3 regions of the Paenibacillus polygoni genome follow, and region 2 is predicted to be linked to each of the others. Evidence: riboswitches for the same ligand, from Rfam matches in the RefSeq annotation. Region 2 holds a riboswitch; each other region holds the start of a gene.
The links. Region 2 has a riboswitch for thiamine pyrophosphate ahead of QPK24_RS15490 (thiamine phosphate synthase). Riboswitches for the same ligand answer to the same signal wherever they lie in the genome.

Region 1 (9,986 bases), 2.3 Mb from region 2:
CGCTTGAAGATACGATCTCGCCCGGAACGGAAGCAATTGCTTCTTCATTACCAAGTACGCTGACTTCCACTTCTCTTGCATCGACAAACTCTTCTACGATGACTTTGATATCATAGCGAAGAGCATATTCAACTGCTTCAATCAGTTCTTCCCGGTTGCGTGCCTTGGAAATACCTACACTTGAGCCAAGGTTCGCCGGTTTAACGAACATGGGGTATCCAAGCTGGCCTTCCATATTCACAATGAGTTCATCGCTCGAACGTTTCCACTGAATATGATTAAAGTAAGCATACTCACACTGCTCAATACCCGCCTGTGCGAATAATTTCTTCATCGTTACTTTATCCATACCGGCAGCAGATGGCAGTACACCCGCACCTACGTACGGCATATCAGCCATTTCGAAAAGTCCTTGAATTGTACCATCTTCACCATACGTGCCATGCAAGAGCGGGAACATAACATCGATTTCACTCTCGCCGCCGTATAGACGGCTGAATAACGTGTTCAGTGCATCGCGAGTATCCTCGGGATTGCCCTTAAGCTGCAGTGCATCTACGCTTGCAGGCGGAGCTGTAAGCCTATTTCCTTTTGCCCAAGTCCCCTGCTTCGAGATATAAAAAGGAACGAGCTCGTATTTGTCATAATCAAAAGCACTTGTCACCGCAAATGCAGTCTGCAGGGATACCTCGTGTTCCCCTGATTTACCACCGTATACAATACCTACGGTCATTTTATTCTGTACCATGCCTAACCTCCGGTTTCTATTAAACGGATAGGTCTTGGAGAAATTCGTTCACTTAGAAGATTTCGTATCCGCCAAGGCCCACCGTATCTATGCCAGCAGTATATTCATCAAGGATGATGATCGTTCCGTATTATGTTCCTAGCGTATCAGAGATATGAAAAAAACAGTATCTGGTCGCAGTTGTCCAAGCATAAGAATCCTTATAGTCCCAGTAGCGATGCCGACTGCTGACGGTGTTTGCATTCACTAGCGGCATTCCTCCCGCATCAAACCCCGTCACGATGGTACTGTGCTGGTATCTTCCGTCACCATCCCAATCATAAAAAATAACATCCCCAAGCTGAAGCTCTCTCGGACTGTCAACAAGGGTTGCAGTAAGACCCGTACGAGCATGGGTTAAGTAACTCTGCAAACTATGAGATACGGCCCAGCTAAAGCTCCATAATTCTCTTCCGCCTACGTAACCTCTATACCACCAGCCTGACTCTCTCCTACCAGTATAGTTGATCGGCGCTCCCCCTGCAAAGAGACATTGAGAGATATAATTGGTGCAGTTCACATCAAATTCCTCGAACTCAGGATTACCGGAATCCCACCACCTGTCTGCATAGGCTACAGCATCCTCTCTGCGATAACGGGAAGGTCTTGCAGGAATGCCGGGATATAATAATTCTCTATTTAAAAGCGGTTTGTTTAAGGCTGAACTATTCTCAGCGCTTATCGAATCGCCCAGAGTTATGGGTTTACGTTCAGGGACATCATGAACAATACTCGAAATGCCCCAGCGGCCTTGGTGTTTGTTAAAGGTGAGCCGCTCTTTTTCAATCCGATCCTCCCGATGGGTAATACCTGACTTCATATAATAAAGCCGACGATAGAGCTGCACATCTGCTACTCCTTGATTTGGCTCATTAGATAGTACCCGAAGCAGTTTGGCCCGCGTCTCGCTTCGGACAGGATGAGATTCACGTTCATGATACCACTGCTCTAACAAAAGGAGCCGCTCTGCCCTCTTCTCGAGTATCGCCACATCGGCAATTAACTGCTCATGATGTGGTTTACAGCTGATTTCGCAAGCATTGTAATCATTAACATAGGTGTATAACGCATGATTCCATTCACGTTCCACGCCTTTTTCTCCCCTTTCCCATGCCCTAGCCATTTCCAACGTTCCAAGCTTCCTTTCTTTCATCTATATGACAAAGTATCCCAGGGTATGTACGGGGCCTAAGCACATCTACCCTGAAAAAACCCTTTACGAACAAGTTTGAAAACGGTATACTAAACTCAAAAGTTCGTTTATGAAATAGCGTTTCACACAGTGAAACAAACAATGATGGACCTATGAAAATGAACTCATCCGAATATTATTAATTAGGAGGTACATGCATGTCTCAAAAGAATCATTTCTCTGCTGCAAGTTCGCTTGAAGTCGGGGGCAAAACGTACCGTTACTACAGCCTCAAGTCTTTGCAAGATCAAGGTCGTGGCGATATCTCTAAACTTCCCTTCTCTATTAAAGTGTTACTAGAAGCTGCCGTTCGCCAGTTTGATGGACGCGCAATTACAGAAGAACACGTAAGCCAGCTTACAGGCTGGGCTGAAGGCAAAGATAACAATAAAGAAATTCCATTCATTCCCGCACGTATTGTATTGCAAGATTTCACCGGTGTACCGGTTGTCGTAGACCTTGCTGCAATGCGCGATACAGTAAAAAAAGCAGGCGGCGACCCTAAAAAAATCAATCCGCTTGTCCCTGTTGATCTCGTTATCGACCACTCCGTTATGGTTGATGCTTACGGAACAAACGATGCGCTGGATTACAATATAAAAGTAGAATTTGAACGTAACGAAGAACGTTATCGCTTCTTGCGCTGGGCGCAAACGGCATTTGATAACTTCCGTGCGGTTCCCCCTTCCACAGGGATTGTTCACCAAGTCAACCTTGAATATCTTGCTTCTGTAGCTGCTACCAAAGAGATTGACGGCGAAACAGTAGTATTCCCGGATTCCCTCGTTGGTACAGACTCCCATACCACGATGATTAATGGTCTCGGCGTTGTTGGCTGGGGCGTTGGCGGTATTGAAGCGGAAGCTGGAATGCTCGGACAACCGCTGTATTTTGTAACTCCTGAAGTTATTGGATTCAAACTTACCGGCAGCCTTGCTGAAGGGGCAACAGCAACAGACCTTGCACTGACTGTTACAGAAATGCTTCGTAAAAAAGGCGTTGTCGGTAAATTCGTTGAGTTCTATGGTCCTGGACTCTCTAACATCAGCCTTGCTGACCGTGCAACGGTAGCAAACATGGCTCCTGAGTATGGCGCAACGGTAGGATATTTCCCTGTTGATACCGAAACACTCAACTACCTTCGTAATACGGGCCGCTCAGAAGAACAAGTCGAGCTGGTTGAAGCATATTACAAAGCTCAAGGCATGTTCCGCACGAATCATACAGAAGACCCTGTTTTCTCAGATACCATTGAACTGGATCTAGCGTCTGTTGTACCGTCCCTTGCAGGACCTAAACGTCCACAAGACCGTATTGAACTGACAAAAATGAAAGAAAACTGGGAAGGCATTGTACGTACCCCTGTAGACAAAGGCGGCTATGGACTCAGTGATGAGAAGATTGCTGAGAAAGTATCGGTTACTCACCCGGACGGTACTAAGAGTGAACTCTCTGCTGGAGCAGTCGTTATTGCGGCAATTACAAGCTGTACGAATACTTCTAACCCGAGCGTAATGGTCGGTGCAGGTCTTCTTGCTAAAAAAGCAGTGGAGCGCGGACTTACTAAACCAGGTTATGTAAAAACTTCTCTGACTCCAGGTTCTCTCGTAGTAACAGAGTATCTGACAAAAGCCGGACTTCTTGAGCCGCTTGAGAAGCTTGGATTTAACGTTGCTGGTTATGGCTGTGCAACATGTATCGGTAACTCTGGTCCACTTCCTGAGGAAGTCAGCCAGGCAATTACAGATAACGACCTTACGGTTGCAGCTGTCCTTTCCGGTAACCGGAACTTTGAAGGCCGTGTTCACGCTCAAGTAAAAGCAAACTACCTGGCTTCTCCGCCTCTAGTGGTTGCATATGCACTTGCTGGAACGGTAAACATTGATCTTCAAAATGATCCAATTGGTTATGATACAAATAATCAGCCTGTATATCTGAAAGATATCTGGCCTACTTCTGCGGAAATTCAAGAAGCGATTAACATCTCCTTGAACAGAGACATGTTCCGCAATAAATATGCTAATGTATTTACAGCGAACGAACGCTGGAATGCCATTGAAATTCCGGAAGGCGAACTGTATGAGTGGGATGAAAACTCCACTTACATTCAGAATCCTCCGTTCTTTGAAGGTCTCGGTGACGAGCTGAATGACATTCAAAATATCCGTGATGCACGTGTTCTAGCACTCTTGGGTGATTCCGTAACAACGGACCATATCTCTCCTGCAGGGAATATCTCTCCATCAAGTCCTGCTGGATTGTATCTGAAAGAACACGGTGTTGAGCGTAAAGACTTCAACTCGTACGGTTCCCGCCGTGGTAACCACGAAGTGATGATGCGCGGTACTTTCGCAAACATTCGGATTCGTAACCAAGTTGCACCAGGCACAGAAGGCGGAGTAACCACCTACCTTCCTACCGATGAAGTAATGTCGATCTACGATGCTTCCATGAAGTATCAAGAAAAAGGCAGAAACTTAGTCGTGCTTGCAGGTAAAGAATACGGTACAGGAAGCTCCCGTGACTGGGCAGCAAAAGGTACCCTTCTGCTCGGCGTAAAAGCGGTTATCGCAGAAAGCTTTGAACGGATTCACCGCAGTAACCTCGTAGGTATGGGCGTTCTCCCACTTCAATTCAAAGAAGGTTATGGATGGTCCAGCCTAGGTCTGAACGGTCGTGAAACGTTTGATATCGTTGGTCTCAGTAATGATGTTACTCCAGGCCAAGAGCTGACGGTAACGGCTACTCGCGAAGACGGAACCGAGTTTGATTTCCCAGTGATTGCACGTCTTGACAGTATGGTGGATGTAGATTATTACCACAATGGCGGTATTCTGCAAACTGTACTTCGTCAGCTGATGCAAAATGACGAGCAAACCGTTTAAGCTATCAACTTTGAGCTTATAAAAGAAGCCGCAATTTCCTGCCTATTGGCAAGAGATTGCGGCTTTTGTTTTTTTAATTGCTATACTCAGTAAATACCTTTTTCTAGTGGTTCAAATCGTACAGTCCCGGACTATGCATATTAGGCTGTTCTGGCAATTCAGGTACCGGGAAACCTTCCGGCGGATCAGTAACTTGAAGTTCTTCTCCATTACGGCTTGGTGATTCCCCTGTGAAAATTTCCCCAATCCGGGTTGAATCCAATCGGAAATTAAACTGCGCATTATGGTATCCCAGGTCTACATATTTTCTGCACTCTGGGTACTTATTAATATCGTAGTTAGGAATCGGGAATATTTTGCCCCAGTCTACCCCGAGAGTCTCCAGCGCTTTAGCAAAAGCATTCTGATGCGCATTATCTCTTACAATCAAAAATCCAAGGGTTTCGCGGAATGTTTTATTCGAACTCATCTCATAGATCCTTGTCTTTTGCAAAACACCAGTAGATTCTAGCACCACGTTGTTAAGTAAATCAGCAGTTAGATTCCCATGGTTATATACATAACTTCCAAGCCAAGGATTCCCGCCTGCATCTACAGGTAGTGAACCTTGTCCACCCATAATATAATGGTGCGGGTTTGCATGACGAACAGCTTCATCAATCGGTGCCCCATCTACCCCGGCATTCCCAGGAACGTCTTCTCCACTTCCGCTCAGCAGTTGGTTAATGGTTTGTTGAACAAGTTCTACATGGGCGATTTCTTCAAGAAATACACCACGAATCAAATCACGATACTGGGTTGCTTTACCCCGAAAATTACTGCTCTGAAAGAAATACTGCATCATCGTACGCATTTCACCAAATTGTCCGCCAAGCGTTTCCTGAATCACTTTAGCTGCCGCTGGATCGGGCTTGTCTGGTACAATAATATTAATTAAATCTTCTTTGTAAAAATACATAGGTTAGGGCCTCCTTCATTTTTGATCATTCGGATACCCTATTTTGTTCTTCCGTTTCATGATTTATACAAAAGAAAGAGTACTACTCCATGAAAAAGGAGGACTTTCTATTAAGAAAAATCTATATCTAAAGACGAAATAGAGGAATGCTTATTTCGGTACTCTGCTGCTTTTTCCTGCATTCCAACATGAACAGCCTCAGTCTCGCTTACCCCCTTTTCAGCAGCAAGATTTCGGATATCCTGGGTAATTCGCATACTACAGAACTTCGGTCCACACATTGAACAAAAATGAGCCGTCTTCGCTCCCTCGGCAGGCAGGGTCTCATCATGGTAAGACAACGCCCGCTCTGGATCGAGCGAAAGGTGGAACTGGTCCCTCCAGCGGAATTCGAATCGTGCTTTGGATAAGGCATCGTCACGACGCTGTGCTCCTTTATGCCCCTTCGCCAAATCTGCTGCATGTGCAGCAATTTTATAGGCAATAACTCCCTCCCGAACATCATTCTTATCCGGCAGACCGAGATGCTCTTTCGGCGTAACATAACAAAGCATCGAAGTACCAAACCAAGCAATCATCGCCGCGCCAATAGCAGAAGTGATATGATCATAACCCGGTGCAATATCGGTTGTTAAAGGACCCAGCGTGTAAAATGGAGCTTCCTTACAAATTTCCATCTGCAGATCTACGTTTTCTTTAATCTTGTGCATCGGTACATGACCCGGTCCCTCGATCATCACCTGAATATCGTGCTTCCAGGCGATTTGCGTGAGTTCCCCCAGCGTAGCAAGTTCTGCCATCTGTGCCTCATCATTCGCATCATAGATGCTTCCCGGCCGCAGCCCATCACCCAGCGAGAAGGCAACATCGTAGGTCTTCATAATCTCGCATATTTCTTCAAAATGAGTATATAAAAAGTTCTCCTTATGATGGGCTAAGCACCAAGCTGCCATAATCGAACCGCCTCGCGACACAATCCCTGTCATGCGCTTGGCAGTCATAGGAATATACCTAAGCAGCACCCCAGCGTGGATTGTAAAATAATCAACACCTTGTTCTGCCTGCTCAATCAAGGTATCCCGGTACACTTCCCAGCTCAGCTGATCTGCTTCACCGTTCACTTTTTCGAGCGCCTGATATAAAGGCACCGTTCCAATGGGAACAGGCGCATTACGAATAATCCATTCCCGGGTGGTATGAATGTTACGGCCTGTCGATAGATCCATTACCGTATCGGCTCCCCAGCGTACCGCCCATGTCATTTTCTCTACCTCTTCTTTTATAGAAGAAGAAACAGCCGAGTTACCAATGTTTGCATTGATTTTTACAAGAAAGTTTCTTCCGATCATCATCGGCTCAGCTTCCGGATGGTTGATATTAGCCGGCAGAATCGCTCGTCCACTAGCAATTTCTTCGCGCACAAACTCTGGTTCCAGCCCTTCACGAATAGCAGCAAACTCCATCTCCGGCGTGATGATCCCCCTGCGGGCATAATGCAGCTGCGTCACATTCTGACCCGATTTTGCTCGCAGCGGCCTGCTTGCTTCTCCTGGAAAAACTTCAGCTGCTTGCTGAACACTTCGTTCTGACCGCAGACCATTATCCTCCGGTTTCACGGTCCGCCCTTCATAATACTCCACATCCCCGCGCTCCCATATCCAATCGTGCCGAAGCGCAGGAAGTCCTTTTGTAATATCTGCTTCATAATCGGCATCACCCATCGGCCCGCTTGTATCATAGACACGAAAAGGTTCGTTGATCTCTACCCCTTGCGGAGTTTGGGTGGGACTAAGCTCTATCTCGCGTTCCGGAACAACAAGATCAGGCCGGGATCCTGTCTTGTACACTTTACGGCTTGCAGGAAAAGGAATGTACATCGATTCACTCCCTATTCCTTCTGTAATGCCCTCTTCTTTACTATTCTTGGTACTCGCTTGTTGCTGCAACTTCATCTTCTTCATCCTCCTCCAAAGTGGCTTACCGCCCCTGTAAAAGAATCACATGAACCTTTGCTGCAAGAAGTGTACGACAATAAAAAAAGCCGACTCCCTTAGGGAATCGGCTTCTATACAATAGTTTGTTCCTACTCTCTCCCTATCTATACAGGCGAATTTCGAAAGTCGCGTCATGACACGGCTCCTGAAATCAGATAAGCTGCCTGTTTAGATGGAATCGAATAAGCTCCTAGTGTTATCGCCAATTACTTCCCTACGCTGGTATGATCCAGATCAGGTGCAAAGAGTCCGGCATCTTGCGACACCATCTCAGCCCGGCCTTACGGGCTCCCCTAGTAAGTTGTTATTACGTTATTGTGTCAAAACACTTCCGTTCTTCTAACGAACGGTCTCTATTAGGGTATCTCATAAAAACGAGAAACACAACCTAATATTTACATATTCTAGCTTGATAGCTGTTGCTATCTCAGCATAAGCCCCATCTGAGCTGCCGCTTTCACAAGCACTGGTCCATATTCATGCAGCGTCTCCTGAGATAATCTGCTGACAGGTCCCGAGACGGATAAAGCCGCTGCCACATTCCCTTTACGGTCAAAAATCGGAGCAGAAACGGCGGCCGCTCCCGGCTCTCTTTCTTCATAACTTGTAGCAAAACCTAACGCTTTGATCTCTTGAAGCTGCGCTAAATAGGTTTCTTTGTCAAAAGGAATCTGAGGATCAAACTGCCTGATTAATTGTTCCTGCTCTTCAAGCGGTGCAAAAGCAACCAGTACTTTGCTCGAAGCGCCTACAGATAAAGGAAGTCTGACTCCTACAGGAGCGACCCGGCGAATGGCCTGGTTGCTTTGCACAGCCTGAACACGAATACGTTCAATGCCATCCCTTAAATACAAACTAACGGTCTCTCCTAAATTATCTCGAAGCTGTTCCATTGCAGGAAGCAGCAACACAGCGGGATCATCACTTTGCGACATATGCGCGGCGAGTTCCCATATCCGAATCCCCAGCCGATATTTCTCAGTAGCGGGATTACGGATAACAAACCCTCTCTCCTCCAGGGTCGACAACAGTCGATGCACCGTACTTTTATGTAATCCAATCTTGCTGGATATTTCGGTTAGCCCAAGGTCCGTTTGACCTGTAAAAGTGAGCAGAATGTCCAGTGCCCGTTCGACCGCTCGAACTGTTGATTTGCGATCCTGATCTTCCATGGGATCCATGCTCCTTTCATGTTTCATCACGTGAAACCTGGTTACATAAATTATATGAGAACTCGTCCTTAAAGTAAAGATATTTATTGAGAATGAATCTCATTTAGGGGATATCATCTTCTTATTAAGGCCCTCTTCTCATCTTATGAGATTAGGGCTTGCTTCACTTGACAAGCATCTTTTACTACTAGATTGTCGAATATTACATCTGTGTAACAAATCACCTTAATGGATTGACTTTGCTACTTGTAGAACATAGGATTAAAAATAATAGTAAGAGAATCAAGAAGTGACTAATGAAGAACATGTCATACTTTGTCGGAAATTTATGTACAATCCTACAATAACTAGTCCTTTAGTCGTGAGAGATCAAATGGTATAAAATACTAACCAGAAGGAGGGGATCTTTGAATGTTTCCTACATCCAAGAGCAATAGTCATCTTCAGCGAGACGTATCAACGATTCCTCCAGCAATCTCACCAAGGTTGATTCGTTTTAAACATATTATTGTAGCTCTTATTCTATCCATCCTATTCTTTTTCGTATTCTGTTTTATTGCTCTTCATGCCTATATTGCCTGGGTACTATCGAATCCAACAGTAGCACCCGTATACTCAAATCCTATGCTTGCCAAAGGGATGGGCTATGAAGAAGTTACGTTTCCTGCTGTCGACGGTAGCCGGAATGTGAATGGCTGGTATATTCCCGCAGAGGAAGACAGCTCGAAAGCAAGTTCGAAAACCATCATTTTGAGTCATGGATATGGTGCTAATCGGGAGGAATCTTGGATTCCTATGTATGACCTGGCCCATTACGCTCACCAGCAAAATTTCAATGTCATTATGTTTGACTACGGATTTGCCTCACAGAACAGCCGCGGTGTTGCTACGGGAGGAAAAGCAGAGTCCAAACAGCTGCTTGGTGCAGTACAATTAGCGAAGCAAAAGGGTGCTCAGGAAGTCGTAGTCTGGGGCTTTTCGATGGGAGCAGGTACGGC
Region 2 (9,986 bases):
AAAATGAATAACGCATCTTCCGCATTAAAAGTAGCAGCAGGAATTTTTCTTACCATTGCTTTAATAACCATTGTCGTCATTCTCTTTATTTCTGCTCAGGAGGCAACCAAGACGGCTCAAAATAACTTTGCTGATATTCAGACTGAATTATCACAAACATCGTTTACCGTTTATGACGGAACAACCATCAGCGGATCTCAAGTAACAAATGCACTGCGTAAATTCAAAGGAAAAGACCAGTTTGGCATTTACATTAAAACAGGTAAAAATGCAGCAGGGCAGTGGTACGGATATCCTCTTAATGTAACAACCGAGTCTTCCGCATATGGCGAAGTAGTAGCGCCTGAGGGGGCAACATTAGGTACCGTTGAAAATACATTAAATGAACGTAAAAGTGAGTACGTCAATCCAAGCGGAAGATTTAAAGCTACCGTAGTAAAGGATAGTTCCAACGTAGTACGTGGACTCTTATTTACACAATCATAATTAGATGAAAAGGGTGAGCAAGCTGGGAGAACATACAAGAGACATCCTGTTTTTAAGCGCAGTCATTAGCCTTTGTCTTGCCGCCTGCATTTTCACACTTTCTTTACTATCCAGTATGGAGGAAGCAGCAGAAGGAAGACGTAATCACCATGCGATCGAAGATGGAAGAATTCAGGGTGTGAGTGCAAGTGAATCATCCATGACGGAATTCGTTGCAGGAGGATATATACATGCACTTATCAATGAAGCGAGGAGTACGGAGAGTAGAGAATCCTATGAATCCTACAAAATAAAAGTGGATGGTCTAGATCTAGAACAAGCGATAATCGAAATGAATTCAAGGTACCTTATAGAGTACGAAAGAGATTCAGCAGGGGTTCTTAAACAGATCTCTTTTTGGAAGGAGGGAAGGGCTCCTTGGTAGACAGTCTTTCAAAAATGCTTGCCGCACTGCTTGCAGTACTTTTGCTATATATATATCCTGCGGCAGAAGCTGCCAATCGACAGGACGAGCTCTCTCAGCTGACCGTATATAATGCGGTCACGAGCTTTGTTGATGCAGTGAGAACAAAAGGATATATCACTCCCACGATGTATAATCAGTTTCAAAATGAACTATCTCTAACTGGAAATACATATAACACCGAAATCGAACATCTTCATAAAAAGTATGTCCCGGCGTATGATGATCCCGCCAACCAGCAGGGTTTTACAGGTGAATTCGATGCGGTTATGGATGGCTATTATAATGAGCAAATTATGCCTGTTTTATATCCAGACAATCTAGTTCCAATGGATGATCCTAGCCGGAAGTATTTTTTGACAAGCGGTGATTCTTTTCGGGTTGAAGTACGGAATACAAACCGCACACCAGGCGCTATTTTTCAGGAGTGGCTTCACTTTGGAGCTGAATCTGTGAATAGGGTAACCGCCAATTATGGGGGTATGGTGCTAAATGAGGATTACTGATTATTCCATTCTTTTTGTAATTATCATGTTTCCTTTCTTTTGGGTCTATTCCCTGCATGGGACGGATGATCTTATGGTAATGAGGCTTGAGCAGAAGTATAACCAGTCCATTCAGACTGCAGTACAAGATGCAAGTCAGACGATGCATCAAAACGAGGACCCGTCACTTGAAGCAAGTTATGATTCAGTCAAGCTGCTCAAAGTGGATAAGGATCTTCTCCTCAATCGATTCATTGAGACGATTTCAATCAATTTCGGACTTGAGAATGACCTTCCTGCACAGCAGGCTTTTCTTACCTATCTGCCCGCTCTGCTCGTTATCGATTATGACGGGTTCTATCTTTATCGCTCAACTGCTTACAAGGATCCTTCCGGAAATGAAGCAGAAAAGCATCTATGGACGGAGAAGAAATTGTATGTATATGAGGATGATGATGGGAACCTATTTCGATTGACGCTGGATGATTATGTACACGTATATGATCAAGGTACGGACCAATGGATAGAGGGTTACCGGGATGAGCTGCAATTTCTAACTTCTATACCTTTACTGCAAGATGCAGAAGGTTTTGAAAATGTAAGAAGAGAAGTCATCGTCAGCACCATTCAAGAGCATCTTGCGAGCGCCATAACCTATCATAATAATCATGTATTCCGTAATGGGAATGCATATCAGTTCATTTTTCCTGCCATTTCACAAGAAGAGTGGTACAACACGATTGATGATGTGGGGGTCATGGCTTTTATCCAGGGAATCCCTGTGGGTGATCAGTATTACAATAATTATGCTTTTGGAAGTGGAAGGCTAGTAAAAAAAGATGTGATCATCGGTGCGATCGATGAATTGACAGGTTCTAAATATTACTATAAAAGTGGTTGTGAGTTTCCCTATCGACCGGTAGAAAGGTTCAACAATGCGAAAGAAGCGGCTGCATCTGGTTACTATGAGCGAACTTGTTATGAAGGACAAGGCAGTTTCTAGTTTTATTCTCATATATAATCGTAAGAAATTTATGGCGCTTATTCAAACTCCTTGTTTCGGTGGAGCTCTGTCTTGTGCTAAGATACCATATTAGAGTGAAATAGGAACAAGATCATATAGGCATACTGCCTCACAGATAGGAGCCAATCGCACGATATGAGTTTATTGACTGTTGAAAATGTAAGTCACAATTTTGGAGATCGCACATTATTTAAGAATGTTTCCTTCCGCCTGCTTGCAGGAGAGCGTGTTGGGATTGTAGGAGCGAATGGGGTCGGCAAATCGACACTCATGAATATTTTAACGGGCAAACTGCTGAAAGACAGCGGAAAAGTAGAGTGGACACCAAAAGTTCGTTACGGTTACCTCGACCAACATACGAAACTTACGCCAGGAAAAACAATTCGGGATGTCTTAAAGGATGCCTTTTTACCTTTGCTTGAACTTGAAAAAGAAATGATGGAAATCACGGAACGAATGAGTGATGCCTCGCCAGAGGAACTTGAGCAATTGCTTGAGGAAATGGGCGAAATCCAGGAGCAGCTGGAAATCGGAGACTTCTACCTCATTGATGTAAAAGTGGAAGAAATGGCGAACGGACTTGGTTTATCTGCTATTGGACTTGATCGGGATGTAGCCGCACTAAGCGGGGGACAACGTACGAAGGTACTGCTGGCGAAATTGCTTCTTGAGAAACCGAATGTTCTCCTCTTAGATGAGCCTACTAACTACTTGGATGTCGAGCATATTGAATGGCTTACTCGTTATTTGAACGATTACCCATATGCATTCATGCTTATTTCTCATGATACAGAATTTATGAACAAGGTTGTTAATGTAATCTACCATTTAGAATTTGCGAAGCTTACACGGTATACAGCGAATTACGAAAAATTCCTTGATATGGCGGATATGAACAAAAACCAGCATATTGAAGCTTATGAGAAGCAGCAAGAGTTTATTAAGAAACAGGAAGACTTTATTCAGCGTAATAAAGCAAGATATTCTACATCTAGCCGTGCAAAAAGCCGCGAGAAACAGCTCGATCGTCTTGAACGCATTGACCGTCCTGAAGAAGCAGCGAAGCCTATTTTTGGATTTAAAGAAGCAAGAGCCAGCGGGAAAACGGTATTTGAAGGGATCGATTTTGAAATCGGATATGACCGTCCGCTTCTTCCTAAGATGACGATGACAATTGAGCGTGGAGATAAAATCGCAATCGTCGGCTGTAACGGTGTAGGTAAATCAACACTGCTAAAAACGATACTAGGTAAGATTCCGGCATACAGCGGGAAAACCTACCTTGGAGACTTTTTGTTCCCTTCTTATTTTGAACAGGAAGTTCGCCCTGAGAAAATCACACCAATCGATGATGTGTGGAATGAATTCTCTCATCTGAACCAGCATGAAGTGCGTGCTCATCTTGCTCGCTGCGGTCTTAAAAATGAACACATCACAAGACCTCTACATATGCTTAGCGGTGGAGAGCAGGCTAAAGTTCGGCTGTGTAAATTAATGATGCGTGAAACGAACTGGATTCTATTCGATGAGCCTACAAATCACTTAGACGTTGTGGCAAAAGAGGAGCTAAAACGTGCACTCAAAGAATTCAAAGGGACTGTAATTCTAGTATCCCACGAACCAGATTTCTATGAAGATTGGGTAACGAAGACTTGGAATGTGGAGGAATGGTCTCAAAAAGCTTAAGTGTAAGCTAAGGAGTCTTTCTTTTACAAATTTTCTCATCTGTGTTAAAATGAGCACCTGAATATAACTTTATATCGACGAATCACTAGGGGGGCCGCTTGCCGGCTGAGATGGATGTACTTCCGGACCCTTTGAACCTGATCTGGTTAGAACCAGCGTAGGGAAGTGGGCTAGCAGACTTGTGCTAGTATGAGTTATGATGTATTGAATAAAGTATATGGCTAAGTAGATGTTAAAGGCGAAGGGACTTTCCTTCCTTCTGGCTTTATATATCACTTTAGTAAATGCTCATTTTCAATTCTGCCTAACCAAACCACTCCTTACGAGGAGTGGTTTTTTTGCGTTCACTGCAAATGTTATCAGTAATGACAGTTTCATAACAATGCCTAGTAAATTACTAGAAGAATAAGCACTGGAATAGGGGCTCATGCTCATAGTGAAACTGTAAGGAGGATCAGCTTGTCTAAAAAAATGATAGAGTTCCATGTGATTTCCTCGCCGCTGAAGAATCATGACTTAGAACGAAGCTATTTCCCTGAGATTTGGCCGTATGTAACTTCATTACATCTACGGAAGAAGGAAAATACTTACGAAGAAATGGAGAAGCTCGTACTTCAGTTGCAAGAGCTAAAGATCCCTGCGAATAAGTTAACCCTTAACCGTCAAACCCAACTTGCACTTACCTACCAAACAGGAGCTCTTCATATGGGAATACAAGAAGCAGGTCTTTCTTTGAAAACATCATTTTACAGAGAAGAAAATGGGGCTGCAGTTACAGCAAAACGAGCTTTAAGATGCGGCATTTCTGTCCATTCTTTACAAGAAGCGAAGATCGCGGAAGAACAGGGAGCCGATTATATTTTTTACGGGCATATGTACCCTTCTCATAGTAAACCTGGTATGCCCCCAAAAACACTTTCCTCTCTTCAAGAAATTTGTGATGTGGTTAAACTTCCTGTTATTGCTATTGGTGGAATTACACCCTCGCGAGTCGAAGAACTGATGCTCTCAGGTGCAAGTGGGATCGCCGCAATCTCAGGAGTACTGCATTCAAAAGATCCGCTGGATGCTGTCTATATGTATAGAAATGAATTAGCGAAGTATGGAGATATCAAGGAGTAAGGATTGGAAGGTGAATAGATGACTATGAAAAGAGTAGATAGAGAAAGTAAACGACGGAATTCGGAAGTGCTTGTTATCGGAGGCGGTGTCATTGGATCTGCTATCGCCTACTATTTGTCATGTGATGGACTGGAGGTAACCCAGCTCGAAGCTGCTCATCAGGCAAATGGCGCTTCTGGTCATGCGGCGGGTATGCTTGCAGCCGGGCTAGAACATTTTTCATCAGAGGAGCTTAGGAGATGGGCTCAGCGCAGCCAGCAGCTCATGGGACCATTGATTAAAGAATTGAAGCTGCACAGTGAAATCAATGTAGGTATGAATGACTCAGGCTTTGTTGTTCCCTTTATAAAGGATAGGAAACGTGAAGAAGAATTCTCAGAAACTATAGAGCGGGCAAAGCAGAAACACTGGTGGAACAAGAGTAAACTTCAAGATGAAATCCCCTGGATCACTAAGAAAGCCGAAGGAGCATTATTTTATCCCCAAGAACATCAACTGTTACCAGCCGAGTTAACCAAAGCTTATATCAAAGGTGCACAGAAAAATGGAGCTGCTTTTATCGATCATTGCACCGTTTCAAGGCTGTTACTCGACAATGGCCGTGTTACCGGAGTAGAGACAAATCAAGGCACGTACACAGCAGATAAAGTAGTGATTGCAGCAGGACTTGGCAGTGATGCAATCTTAAGGTCCATCGGTACTCAGCTGAATACCTATCCTGTTAAAGGCGAAATGGTAGCTCTATCAATGCAAACAACGCAAACAATGAATGGCGAAACCTTGCGTTACACGATCTATACGCCTGATGTTTACATTGTTCCAAAACCAAATCAGGAAATTTGGATCGGTGCGACGAGTATTCCCTACGGGAATGATTATAAGGTAAGTGCCTCTGGACTGAATACCCTTTTACATAGAGCAACAGGCTGGGTTCCTGGCATAGGTGAAGCCTCTTTTATTCGTACATGGGCAGGTCTTAGACCACAAACCGTAGATGGATTACCTTACATTGGTGCTTATTCTGAAGTTCAAGGCTTGTATCTTGCTGTAGGTCATTATCGCAATGGGGTTTTACTCAGTGCAGTCACAGGAGAGACGATGAGCCGCTTGTTATCTGGAGAAACGGAAGATGAGATCGGTATTAGGTCCTTTTCCGCAAGCCGGATTATAAAGGAGAGGAGGGGAATATATTGCTGCTGAGAGTAAATGGACAACACATGCAAATAGAAGAGGATCAATTAAGTGTCAAAGATTTACTGGAGTCACTAGACCTTGGGGTAAAGACCGTTGTCATTGAATGTAATGAACAAATCTTGACGAAAGATATGCATACTAACACTTTGTTAAAGGATGGAGATCATATCGAAATTGTACATTTTGTAGGAGGGGGATAATGATGTTAACGATAGGTAAATATAATTTTCAATCTCGGCTATTGCTCGGAACAGGTAAATTTGAAAGTCTGGATGTACAAAGGAAGGCAGTAGAAGTTTCAGAAACCGAGATTCTTACGTTTGCAGTGCGCAGGCTTAATTTGGATAGGAAAAATGAAGCTTATTTTCTAGATCAGCTTGATCTTACGAAATATACCTTATTGCCTAATACAGCAGGTGCAAAAACCGCTGAGGAAGCTGTACGAATTGCAAGGCTCGCGAAAGCTTCAGGTCTATGTGATATGATAAAGGTGGAAGTCACTCCGGATGAACGAACACTGCTTCCAGACCCATTAGAAACACTAAAAGCATGTGAACTCTTGCTTGAGGAAGGATTTATCGTCCTTCCCTATATATCGGATGATGTCATTCTTGCCAAAAGACTTGGTATGATGGGTGTCCATGCAATTATGCCGGGAGCGTCACCAATAGGTTCTGGACAAGGTATTAATAACCCAAGAGCACTTGAATTCATTATAGAACAAGCGGCTGTCCCTGTTATCATTGACGCAGGAATACGTTCACCTCGCGATGCGGCGTATGCCATGGAACTAGGTGCGGATGCAGTGCTTCTAAATTCAGCTGTATCTGGCGCAGGCAATCCGGTCCTGATGGCAGAAGCGATGAAATATGCAGTCTTTGCGGGAAGGAAAGCTTACGAGTCCGGGATGATTCCCGTAAAACGGTATGCTGCAGCAAGCAGTCCGCTGGAAGGGATGTTTGAGAATTGAACAAAGAAGTTTCTTCTATTTATAATAACGAAGAAAATATAGAAGGTTTGAATCAGGAAAGATACTCAAGGCAGGAACTTTTTGCTCCATTTGGAGCCGCAGGTCAAAAAAAATTAATGGACAGCCATGTGCTTATTATCGGTGCGGGTGCACTAGGCACAGGGATCGCTGAAACGCTGGCAAGAGGCGGTGTAGGTCACCTTACGATCGTGGACCGCGATTATGTAGAGTGGTCTAATCTGCAAAGACAGCAGCTGTATAATGAAGATGATGTGAAGCAGCGACTTCCAAAAGCGGTGGCCGCGAAGAAACGGCTGCAGGCTATTAACTCTGACATTACCATTGATATTCATGTTATGGATGCAGGGATTGATGAACTAGATGAATTGATCGAGGCTGCCGACTTAGTTATGGATGCGACGGATAATTTTGATACAAGACTCATTATTAACGACCTGGCTGTAAAATACGATACTCCATGGATTTATGGAGGCTGTGTTGGCAGTTATGGAATTACCTATACTTTTATTCCCGGCAAGACTCCGTGTCTGAACTGTTTACTGGGAGAAGTTCCGCTTGGCGGGGATACATGTGATACTGCTGGGATCTTACCGCAGACGGTGCAGATGGTAACGGCGAATCAGACGATGGAAGCCTTTAAGTGGCTGAGTGGAAATGATGATGCAATGCGTAAAAAGTTGTTATCTTTTGATATGTGGCGCAATGAATATACAGCGATTGGTGTAGATCGAGCTAAAAATCCTGGGTGTCTTTCTTGCGGAACGGATCGCACGTATCCTTATTTAAATGCTGTTAATCACGACAGGTCTGAGGTGTTGTGCGGACGGGATACGGTACAAATACGGCCTGCTCGTAAATTAGAGTGGGATTTGGAGCAGGTTGCAACGCGCCTTCAAAGACTGAACCATGGTAAGGTAGAGAGGAATCCTTTCCTGATTTCTTTTCAGCTGGATGGGCAGCGGATGGTTATTTTTAAAGACGGGCGGGTTCTCGTACACGGTACAAAAGATAAAGCGGCAGCAAAAACGTTGTATCATCGTTATTTCGGCTAATTCTTATTAAATAGCATTCATTAAAAAAACCATTCACAGTCCAGTGAATGGTTTCATTTTTTTTGCAGGTGAAGAGTGAATTATCTGTATTACTCATCTTTACTTTGAATAACTAAGAGTAATCCTTTTTTCAGGGTGATTGTCCCTGTTTCTTGCAGCAATCGATTACTGATTCCTAGAGATTCACCAATAGAGAGTACGGCATCATGAAGCGGGTACATAAATCCTTCGAGTGTTATTCCGGTAACCTCATTTGACAGAGGGATGAGCGATACATAAGGAAAATCATTTCGCGAAACGACATGTACCGAATCTGTTATGGTTATACGATTATGTCGATTCCAGATAGAGCACGGAATACCGCGCTTCAACACCTTAGACAAAATCTGAATATTAGCAAGTGTATGGTCCAGTCTTGTCCCGATTGCGCCAAAAATAATAATTTCCGCAGGCTCCATTTGTATTGCGTATTCCAAAGCCAATTCAGTATCCGATAAATTTTTGTTAATCGGGTCACAACTAACAAATTGTTTGCTGCTCTGCTGTATTTTACGAAGCTGCTCCTCTGTTACCGAATCAAAGTCTCCTGCGGAGAAATCGGGGGAAATGCCATGCTGAACAAGGAACCATGCCCCATAATCAGCACCAATGACGGTATCTCCCGGTTGTATTTCTTTGATATCACTTTCTTCGAGCGAGCCTCCTGTAAAAATAATTATTCTTCCTGTAGTCATTCTGACACCTTCTTGAATGTGAGTTCATTACTATTCTTGAGTATAAAGGACATTTTCTTGTTGCACAATCTGGCAAAAGTCTTCTACAATGTAAAAAGTGTGTTAATAAAATGACGATAAGGTGAGGTTAGAAGCCGCAGTGGATATGAGTGTTTTTGAAGTGTTCAGTATTATAGGAACGATTGCATTTGCAATGTCGGGAGCTTTTGTTGCTATGGAAGAAGATTACGATATCTTAGGCATTATGGTACTCGGATTGGTCACGGCTTTTGGCGGGGGCGTAATCCGGAACGTTCTTATCGGAGTTCCTGTTACAACGCTCTGGAGTCAGGGCACCTTAATTATGCTTGCACTTATTTCTATTGCGATTGCCTTTATACTGCCTATGCCATGGATTGGACATTGGAAAAAAACAGAGATGTTTTTTGATGCCATTGGGTTATCCGCGTTTGCTATTCAGGGTGCGCTTTATGCTACAAATATGAATCACCCGATCAGCGCGGTTATCGTAGCAGGGGTTCTCACTGGTATTGGCGGTGGTATTATTAGAGATTTGCTCGCAGGACGGAAACCGATGGTCTTAAGGGATGAGATTTATGCGGTGTGGGCAATCATGGCAGGACTTCTTATTGGACTCGGTATGACGAACAGTACAACAAGTCAGCTGATTCTTTTTACAGTGGTGGTTATGCTGAGAATGCTATCTGTGCATTATAAATGGAAGTTGCCTAGAAGATCTCTAAGACCAA
Region 3 (9,986 bases), 2.1 Mb from region 2:
CATGACTGCTGTCGTCTAGTTGAAAGTAGTCTTTATCTATCCGTACGACAAGGTAACCCGCTTTAGTAAAGGATTGCTGAATCAGACGAATATTGCGAACGGCTATTACACTATGGGCATCATTAGGGTCAATCCCAAACCACACGAGGCGTCCTTGAGCTTCATCTGCCTTGTCTACTACCTCTCTTGCTACACGCTCGCTCAGTAAAACATCATCAAGCGGCAGCAATCTTCGGTAATCATTGGTGTAAATTTCGATGGACCGAATAGAGGTCGCATAAGCTTCTAGTTTACGAACTTCTTCCTGCAGATACTGTCTTTCCTTGAAACCTAGTTTCTCCCCAGCCAATTCTTGTCCCAACCATCGCTGAATGGAAGCATCTGTAGCGACCTGAGAAGTCCAAGTATCGATCTGGCTGAGCAGAACGTCCAGTCTTCCTGCAGCCTGAACCGCGGTTTGCTGAATATGACTTTCTGCATTATTTCGTAAGAGGACGGAGACCTGGTTATACATAAGGAGTCCGACAGAGCCGAGTACTAACATCATGACACACATGGAGCCGATAAAAATTTGATTGCGGAGTGTATTCATTTTCTTGGCAGGGAACATATTTCTCGTCCTTCCTTCTGCAGATGAGTTGTAAGTGCTTACAAAAATGTAGGCTTATCATATCTTGTTGTGACCTTAGAGACAATTCAAATATTAAGCGGTTCATCTTAGGGAAACAATAGTCTAGGACTTCCCTGCTTGAAAAGGAAAAGTGGTGGATGGAAAGGGTAACTAAAGCGGCGAAAACAACGGAAACAACGAAAACAACGAAAACAGTGAAAACAATCTATATAACGATCATAATGAACATAGCGAAATAACGAATATATCGGAAATAACGAAAAATCAAAACATCAAAACATCAAAACATCAAAACACCAAAACACTTCAAGCCTTCAAAAATGATACCATCAACGAAAAGACCCCAAACTTATGCAGGGGTCTTGTTCATTCTATGTAATCAGGATAACGGACTAGCTATATCAGCACAGCTAGACCATCTAAATATTATAAAACTGTTTTGTGTTCTTATAAAACAGTTCTGCCGCGATTTCAAGCTTAACCCCAGTGACATCACACCAGGCACGAATCACGTCTTTTACCATCCGGGGATGGGTTTTATGAGCGGCAAAAGGCCCCTCAAAAGGCCATGGACCATCGGTCTCTGCCATGATTTGTTCATGCGGATATTTGCTTGCCAGATCCTGAATTTCTTTTTCATACACAAGATCCGGTGTAAACGAAATATAATACCCATTCTCGGCCATTCTGCGGATGGTATCATCGGACCCTTTAAACCAGTGGAAATGGGCTTTTTTTACTTGATGCTTCTCCAGTAAATCACAAGCGATATCTGCATCCTCATACACGGCATGGAGAATAATTGGCTTATTATGCTTCTTAGCAAACATAATAAACTGCTCCAGCATGGAGATATAAGGGTCCATATCAAAAGGCTGTCCTGCTTTCTCCGCTTCTAACCTTGAATAGTAGGGAAGTCCAACCTCCCCAACAGCGATCATGGAATCCGTGTGATTCTCCATCCAATCCAGCAGTTCATTCAGCTGCTCTGGACTTGGAATGGGTTGCTCTGGATGATATCCATAGGCTGGATAGATTATATCAGGCGCAGCTGCAGCAGCTCTCTCTATTTTTTGGCAAGAGGCGAGCTGGGTTGATACCGCAATTAGGGCTTTCACTCCATTGGGAGCAAGAGACAACCGCAGCGGCTGTATATCATCCTCATACTGATCGAGGTGAATATGTGCATCAATAACCGGACATCCAAAATCTTCGGCTTGCTGCAAGTGTTCTTCACCTCCTTGTCTAGATTACAATGAGCGGCTTCGTTCTTTTTCCGCACGTAACCAGCCTGACATCTGTCTCTTTAATGCAAGAAAGTCAGGGTTTTCGGTAATTTCTTCTTGTCTTGGTCTCGCAAAAGGAACCTGAATCTCATGAAGAACGGTGGCAGGCCGGCTGGAAAATACATAAATTCGATCAGACAGTAGTAACGCTTCTTCAATATTATGAGTAATAAAAAGCACCGATCGGCGGTACTGTTCCCATATACCGAGCAGCCATTCCTGCATCTCGCTTCTTGTGAGCGCATCGAGCGCACTAAACGGCTCATCGAGCAGCATGAGCTCCTGAGGACTCAGCAGCGCGCGTACAAAAGCGGCCCTCTGCTGCATCCCGCCAGAGAGCATATGGGGATAGGCATGTTCGAAACCTTCAAGGCCTGCTTGTCTAATCCAGTGGAGGATCTCATCTTCATTAAGCTTCCCGCTCTTAGCAGCATGCTTTTGAGGAGCGACCTCACTAGAAAGCTTAATATTATCTAAGATTGTACGCCAAGGAAAAAGGGCCGGTTGCTGGGGCATATAGCTGATATGCCCTCGTTCTCCTGTTACCACTTCTCCATTCATATGAATACTTCCTGCCCCGGGAGCAAGAAGACCGCCAATAATTTGGAATAGAGAGCTCTTGCCGCTGCCGGAAGGACCGACAATAGAGACGAATTCTCCCTTCTGAACCGTAAGAGAAATATCGTTAAGGACCTGGAGATTTTTCTTCTTCTCTCGGAAGGAGAGAGCGATCTCTCTGGCTTCTAGAGCGGGTACATTCATATGCAGTTATCTCCTTTCCACTCCGAAATGAATTGTTCATTTGCTGAAACTGCTTCAGAAATCGTATTTAAATATTATTTCGTATCTGCTCCTCGCCAGCGGACAAGTATTTTCTCCAGCAGAGCGATCATCGCAAATAAGACCAGACTTAAGAGGACGATAATTGCCATCGCAACAAACACGCGGTCGGTACGATAGGCAGACTTTTGGAGCATCATATAATAACCGATGCCTCGATCGGTTCCAATCCATTCCGCAATGACAGCACCCATTACGCTGTAGGTAGCGGCAATTTTCACGCCGGAAAAGACCGATGGAAGGGCATGGGGTACTTCTAATTTTCGAAAAATTTGCGCTTTACTTGCTCCAGCCATTCGCATGTAGTTCATCATTCCCCGATCGGTCTGCGTCAGTCCATCCATGGTAGATACGGCAACAGGGAAGAAGCAAACCAGCGTAATGACAATGATTTTCGGAAGCAGCCCAAAGCCAAACCAGATCATGAGCAGAGGAGCCAGAGCGATCGTCGGTATATTTTGACTGAGAATAAGCAGCGGATATAAGGCCGATTTCAAGAACGGGACCAAATGGAGCAGCATCGCTGTAAGAAGGCCGACACCCGTACCAATGAAGAATCCAAGTAAAGTCAGCTGCACCGTAGCCCAGGTATGCTGGGTGAGACTTGCAGCCTCTGCAATCGCTTCTTTTGTAATATCAGCCGGGCTCGGCAGGATCCACTTCTCAATATGAAAAAGCGGCACGGCAATTTGCCACACCGCTAAGAAGAGGATGACTGCCATAAGAGGCGGCCATACGCTTTTCCACCAAGAACTCATGGGCGATATTTCTCCGTAAGACCTTCCATACTGATTCCGCCAGGATAATGAGCGATTTTAATCTGAGAGATTACACTCGGACTGCCTGCTTCAATCAGTACTTCATGCATTTGACGGACCAGCTCAAGCAGCTCTGGAAGTTCTCCTTCGAGTGTGGTCTCGAGCGGATTGACCTGGTATGTAAGTCCGGACTGCTGAATAACTTCAATGGCCTTGTCTACATAAGGAATGGAATCTTCTCCATTTGGTGTTTTCGGTATGACCTGAATGCTGAGTAGTGTTTTTGCCAAGATGAATCACCTTCTCTTTCTTCACAAGTAGGAAACAACCCAATTATTCAGTTGGTAAAAATTCATTTGTGTACGCTTTTTCTACTTCCAGCGGTTGATCGAGAAGCCCGTGCTCTACCATCCAATCGGAGTAGTTCTGCCATACTTCTGCTTTTTGCTCACCCCAGCGAGAAGCATCATCCTGATATTTAGGACTCAGCCATTTCTGACTGGCCAGCACTAGATCTTTATCGAGATCGGGCACAGCAGCGCTTAGAATACCGGCTGCCTCTTCTGGATGTTCGATCGCATACTCATAACCTTTCGTAGTTGCACGCATAAATGCTTTTACAAGTTCCGGGTCTTCGTTAATCGTCTTTTCATTCGAGATCAGAACCGGTGTATAGTAATCAAGCTTTTCAGAGTAATCTTTGACATAGAACATATCAATAGCCTCACCGCGCAGTTCCGCTTCAATTCCAGTCCAGCCATAGAAGATCCATGCAAAATCAATATCACGCTTGATCGCTGTGAAGAAATCGGCATCGCCCATGTTCACGTTTTTGACCTTATCTACGTCGCCGCCTTCGAGACCCATGATCGTATCAAGAACGGCAGAATCGATCGGAGAACCCCAGCCGCCATAAGTTTTGCCTTCAAAATCTTTAGGTGACTTGATGTTCCGATCAGCAGGAGCAGCAAAGCCGGATGTATTGTGCTGGATTACCGCTGCGATAGACACAATAGGGACTCCTTGGGTACGAGCCTGAGTGACACCTTCCTGATAACTTACTCCAAAAGGCACTTCACCAGAAGCGACCATGGTATCTGCACCCGCTTGTCCAGGCTGAATAATCTCAACATGTAATCCTTCTTCTTTGTAAAATCCTTGATCTACCGCCGCATAAAGACCGGTATGATTCGTGTTTGGGGTCCAATCTAGGACGACCTTAATATCGCGGAGTGATTCACCCTCTGTGTTTTCTCCTGCCCCGCTTTGTGCTCCCGAGCTGCCATTGCCGGCATTACCACAGGCGGTAACAATGGTAAGCATAGCAAGCAGCAAGAACATACCTAACTTTTTCTGCAATGTTTCCCTCTCCTTTAGATATCTTAGATGTCTTTAGAATGCACCTGAAAGCTACCTTTTCATCATAAAAAAAGCATCCCAGATCGGGATGCTCTTGTACGTAAGGGAATGGGTATACTTCTTCATGTAATAGTAAGCCCAAAAATATATTTCTCCATTCCTACGCTGGCATTATCCAGATCAGGTTACAGGGTACGTATCTGCACGTATTTCACGGATACTATCTCAGCCGGCTTCACCAGCACCCCTTGAGTACATTATAAAGTTAAGGTGTTACAACCATGTATTATAGTCTTATATCAGAGGCGTGTCCAGATGATAAGACAGAGCAGGGGGTAACGTCTAGGCTAATAGATAGAGAAAACATAAATTCCAAAATTATAATTTTTGTTATAATATGTATTTATAGGATATTGAAATTTCGTTCGTTTATTCAAATATAAACATGGGAGCTGTTTACGTGATTGATAAAAAAGTGTTTATTGCAGTGGCACTTTCTCTTATCTTACTTTCAGGGTCTACACTACCATTATTCTCAGAGTCTGTAGAACAACTTATTGAACGATCTGACTCATCAGATGTTGAATTTGATGAAGGTTCAATAGCTCCGCTAACTCTATTAACAGATGAGACAGGCACATTTTCTAATGGTGAACGTAAGACTACATTTACTTATGTTCAAGGATACGATTTAAGATTTAACGTTGAAAATACAGAAGGAGCTGCTTTTAATTGGACTTTAATTGACCAAGATCAGCGTATTATTAGGTCCGGAAAAGTGGCGGAAGGCAAATCCTATCTTGAAACAATTTCTTCCCTAGAAGATGAACATACTCTGAGAAGTGGTATTTATACTGTGTCGATGATAAGTATAGACGGTACAAACAGTAACTATAAGGTATCTGCGAGTGCACTTCATTAATTGGTTCACATCGAAGGAATAAAGAGGTTGCGAATCGGGGAAAGCTACATTATAATTATGCCAACTGAAAATCGGTTACAATGCCAGTGAAGAGATTCCAACTCGGAGGTATTTTCGTTAAGGGAAGATGGACTTTCCCTAAGTTAATCGGCACCGCCCGTTATCGCGGAACCAAAGTGATTGAAATGTACACAGAGCCGTGTTCATTTCAATAAATTGGGTGGCACCGCGAGCATATCGAGCGCTCCTCGTCCCCAGGGATGAGGGCGCTCTTTGTCTTTTTTTATAAAAATAACGACAGGGATGTGAGCGGTGTGCTGGATATAAACTGGATACGAGAGCATGCAAACGAGGTGGAGGAAGCTGCAAGACTGAAGAATATGAGCCTTTCGATAAAAGAGCTTATAGACACGGATGATAGAAGAAGAGAACTCATAACTAAAGTAGAGAAACTGCGCGGGCAGCGAAATAAAGGATCGCAAAAAGTCGGTCAGCTTATGAAAGAAGGAAGAAAAGAAGAAGCAGAGCAGCTAAGGGGCGAGATTAGGGAGCTTGGCGGCAGTATTGAACAATGGGACAAGGAATTGTCTGAGACGGAGAAAGAGTATGAAAGGCAGATGCTATTCGTTCCAAATATCGTCTCGAAGGACACCCCAATTGGGAAGTCGGATGAAGATAATGTACTTGTGCGCCAAGTAGGTGAAGTAACAGTAAGGGATTTTGTCATCAAGGATCATATCCAGCTAGGGGAACTGCATGATCTGTTTGATGTCCCTCGCGGCGTGAAAGTCAGCGGTTCGAGAAGTTATTATTTAAAAGGAGACGGCGTATTACTACACCGAGCCGTTCAGCAGCTGGCACTGGATATCGTGATGAAGCACGGATTTATGCCGATGGATGTACCGATTATGGTACGCGAAGAGGCTCTCATCAATACCGGTTTCTTTCCTACCGGACGCGATCAGACCTATGCGCTCGAGGAAGAGGATAAGTTCCTTGTCGGCACTTCGGAAGTTCCGCTGATCTCGTATTACGCAGGGGAAGTGGTCGATGTAACAGAGCCGATTCGCCTGGCTGCGGTATCGACGAGCTTCCGCAGCGAGGTGGGGTCGGCCGGACGGGATGTCAGAGGACTATACCGTGTTCATCAGTTTGCTAAAGTGGAAATGGTGGTTCTAACCGAAGCAAATGACGAGGTGTCGGAGAGAGTTCATCAGGAGATTACAAGTTATGCCGAACAGCTGCTAGAGGCGCTAGAGCTGCCATACCGAGTCATGGCTGTCTGTACGGGGGACATGTCGCAGAAAACGTACAAACAATATGATATTGAGACCTGGATGCCAAGCAGGCAAGCTTATGGGGAAACCCATTCGTCGTCGAACTTACATGACTTTCAAGCACGGCGTTCGAACATTCGTTACCGGGATCAGGATGGGCAATTAAAATACGTGCATACGCTGAACAATACAGCAGCAGCCTCGCCAAGAATTCTAATACCGCTGCTGGAGAATCATCAGCTGGAGGATGGCAGCATCTATATTCCGAAGGCGCTTCGCCCTTATATGGGGGGCAGAGAGATCATTACCTGTACCGCAGTGCAAGGGTAAAATACGGTTCAACTTTCGAGAGACGGGTACACTATAGTAACAGTTATTTTTACTATAATTACAAACTTCGCTCTTGAAAGGAGACAAATACAATGAGTAAAACAGATCTTGAACGTGCAATTATAGCGGACATAGAAAATAATCATTTTGGTTCCTTGGCTACCGTAGAGGGAGGAAAACCGAAACTAAGATACATGGCTGTTTTTAATGATGGTCTAAATATTCATATGGCAACAAACCGCTGCACTCATAAGGTGGAGGAACTGGAGGATAACCCGAATGTGAGCCTGCTGATGGGTTATGAAGCCGGAGGCACCAAAGACATCCTTGAGATTGAAGGAACCGCAAGTGTAACGAAGGACGAAAGTCTGCGTAAGAAACTGTGGAATGATGAGTTTAGTAAATGGTTTAGCGGACCGGAAGATCCGAACTATGTCATTTTGGATATTACCCCAAACCGGATTGAATATACAGGACAAGGGCAAGAAAAACAGGTATGGGAAGCATAAGTATCACATGACCTTTACAGCCTGATGTCAGAAGAGAAGGAAGGGCGATCGCATAGATCGTTCTTCTTTCTTTTTTGTATAAAAAGCCTCCCTCAGAGTTGTTATTTTAGTTAAAATTACACTTTTATACCAGTAATAAATAGTTTAGAATATCTGTCAGAAGTATATTATTTCCAGTAGTATTGGAATGAAAATTTGGAGGGGTTCTTTTGAGATCACGTAAACCATTATTAGCAGGTCTGACTACCGCTGCTCTACTGTTTCAATTATTCGCCATCCCAGGACAACCTGTCTCTGCTGCAGATGCAGCCAAAGTAAAACTTCGTATTCTGGAGACAACGGATATCCACGTGAATCTGCTCGATTATGATTACTACAGTGATCAGGAAATTGAAACGTATGGTTTGGCAAGAACCGCTACTCTTATTAAAAAAGCTCGGAGTGAAGCGACCAATAGTCTTTTGTTTGATAATGGTGATCTTATTCAAGGCAATCCGCTCGGTGATTATGTAGCCAAAGTGAAGCCGCTAAAGGGTGCTGAGGTCCATCCTGTATATAAAGCGATGAATCTGCTGGATTATGATGCAGCAACGCTTGGGAACCATGAGTTCAACTATGGTCTTGATTTCTTGAATCAAACGCTGAAAGGCGCTGAATTTCCTTATGTGAATGCCAATATTTATAAAGATGACGGCGATCAGGATGAAAGCAACGACGTGAACTATTTTAAACCTTATGAAATTATGGAGAAGAAAGTAAAAGATGAATCGGGTAAGGAACATACATTGAAAATAGGCGTGATTGGACTTGTTACTCCGCAGATCATGCAGTGGGACAGTTCTTCCCTTACGGGTAAAGTTATTGCGAAAGACATTGTAAAGACAGCGGCGAAGTTTGTACCTGAAATGAAAGCAAAAGGGGCAGATCTGATCGTGGCCCTTGCTCATACCGGTTATGATCAGAATCCGCCGGCAGATATGGCAGAGAATGCAGTTCTTCCGCTGAGTGAAGTGGATGGTATTGATGCCATTTTGTTCGGACATGCCCATAAGATTTTCCCGGGAAGTGCATTTGCAGATCAAAAGGGCGTAAATCTTGAAAAAGGGACGATTAATGGTGTTGCCGCTGTAGAACCTGGTGCTTGGGGAGATAACCTTGGGGTTATTGATTTACAGCTGGAGCAGGCAAATGGAAAATGGAAAGTAGTAGATTCCAAATCCGTATCAAGCCCAATTTACGATGCAGCAAACAAAAAGGCATTTGTCGAAGCAGATAAAGAGATCGTAGCTGCTATATCGGATGAGCATAAAGCGACAGTGGATTATGTACGCGGGCCGGTAGGAACGACAACGGCGCCGATCACGAGCTATTTTGCGCTTGTTCAAGATGACCCTTCCATTCAGATTGTAACGAATGCACAGAAATGGTATATCGAAAACAAACTGAAAGGCACTAAATATGAAGGTACTCCGGTTTTGTCTGCAGGTGCGCCTTTTAAAGCAGGCGGCCGTATGGGAGCAGATTACTACACCGATATTCCTACTGGAACGATTGCGATAAAGAATGTAGCCGATCTCTATGTGTACCCAAATACACTTCATGCCGTTGAAGTAAACGGAGCAGAGATTAAAGAATGGCTCGAATGGTCTGCAGGACAGTTCAATCAGATTGATCCGAATAAGTCAGGGGAACAAGAGCTGGTTAATCTTGATTTTCCGACGTATAACTTCGACGTTATTGACGGCGTAACCTACGAGATTGATGTAACTCAGCCGAGTAAATATGATGCCAAAGGAAATGTAGTGAATGCTTCAGCGAGCCGCATCAAGAACCTTCAGTTTGAAGGGAAAGCAATCGACTTGCAGAAGAAATTTATCGTAGCAACAAATAACTACCGTGCCGGATCTTCCAAACTTGCGAATCCAGATGGAAAGCGAATTGTCCTTGCTGCTCCCGATGAGAGCCGCCAAGTCATCATTGATTACATTACCGAGAACAAAACGATTAATCCATCTGCCGATGGAAACTGGTCCTTCGCAGCAGTAAGCGGAAACCCGGAAGTTATTTTTAACAC

Region 1: linked by a shared signal. The riboswitch ahead of thiC (phosphomethylpyrimidine synthase ThiC) and the one ahead of QPK24_RS15490 (thiamine phosphate synthase) in region 2 are both predicted to bind thiamine pyrophosphate.
Region 3: linked by a shared signal. The riboswitch ahead of QPK24_RS01945 (ABC transporter substrate-binding protein) and the one ahead of QPK24_RS15490 (thiamine phosphate synthase) in region 2 are both predicted to bind thiamine pyrophosphate.

The regions. Positions count from the first base shown of each region.
Region 1 covers NZ_CP127162.1:580,365-590,350, reverse strand. The annotation lists gene QPK24_RS02895 (D-alanine--D-alanine ligase) at 1-748, opposite strand, end outside; gene QPK24_RS02890 (amidase domain-containing protein) at 879-1,910, opposite strand; gene acnA (aconitate hydratase AcnA) at 2,138-4,864, shown strand; gene QPK24_RS02880 (manganese catalase family protein) at 4,968-5,822, opposite strand; gene thiC (phosphomethylpyrimidine synthase ThiC) at 5,933-7,699, opposite strand; TPP riboswitch at 8,011-8,121, opposite strand; gene QPK24_RS02870 (IclR family transcriptional regulator) at 8,239-8,988, opposite strand; gene QPK24_RS02865 (alpha/beta hydrolase) at 9,400-9,986, shown strand, end outside.
Region 2 covers NZ_CP127162.1:3,231,623-3,241,608, reverse strand. The annotation lists gene QPK24_RS15515 (ABC transporter permease) at 4-486, shown strand; gene QPK24_RS15510 (hypothetical protein) at 500-910, shown strand; gene QPK24_RS15505 (hypothetical protein) at 904-1,455, shown strand; gene QPK24_RS15500 (hypothetical protein) at 1,442-2,437, shown strand; gene QPK24_RS15495 (ABC-F family ATP-binding cassette domain-containing protein) at 2,594-4,144, shown strand; TPP riboswitch at 4,222-4,325, shown strand; gene QPK24_RS15490 (thiamine phosphate synthase) at 4,604-5,266, shown strand; gene thiO (glycine oxidase ThiO) at 5,285-6,466, shown strand; gene thiS (sulfur carrier protein ThiS) at 6,457-6,660, shown strand; gene QPK24_RS15475 (thiazole synthase) at 6,663-7,430, shown strand; gene QPK24_RS15470 (thiazole biosynthesis adenylyltransferase ThiF) at 7,427-8,503, shown strand; gene QPK24_RS15465 (thiamine diphosphokinase) at 8,593-9,237, opposite strand; gene QPK24_RS15460 (trimeric intracellular cation channel family protein) at 9,383-9,986, shown strand, end outside.
Region 3 covers NZ_CP127162.1:377,241-387,226, forward strand. The annotation lists gene QPK24_RS01920 (cache domain-containing sensor histidine kinase) at 1-610, opposite strand, end outside; gene QPK24_RS01925 (TatD family hydrolase) at 1,051-1,857, opposite strand; gene QPK24_RS01930 (ABC transporter ATP-binding protein) at 1,882-2,679, opposite strand; gene QPK24_RS01935 (ABC transporter permease) at 2,754-3,515, opposite strand; gene QPK24_RS01940 (thiamine-binding protein) at 3,512-3,805, opposite strand; gene QPK24_RS01945 (ABC transporter substrate-binding protein) at 3,849-4,874, opposite strand; TPP riboswitch at 5,015-5,133, opposite strand; gene QPK24_RS01950 (hypothetical protein) at 5,335-5,796, shown strand; gene serS (serine--tRNA ligase) at 6,111-7,403, shown strand; gene QPK24_RS01960 (pyridoxamine 5'-phosphate oxidase family protein) at 7,496-7,912, shown strand; gene QPK24_RS01965 (bifunctional 2',3'-cyclic-nucleotide 2'-phosphodiesterase/3'-nucleotidase) at 8,122-9,986, shown strand, end outside.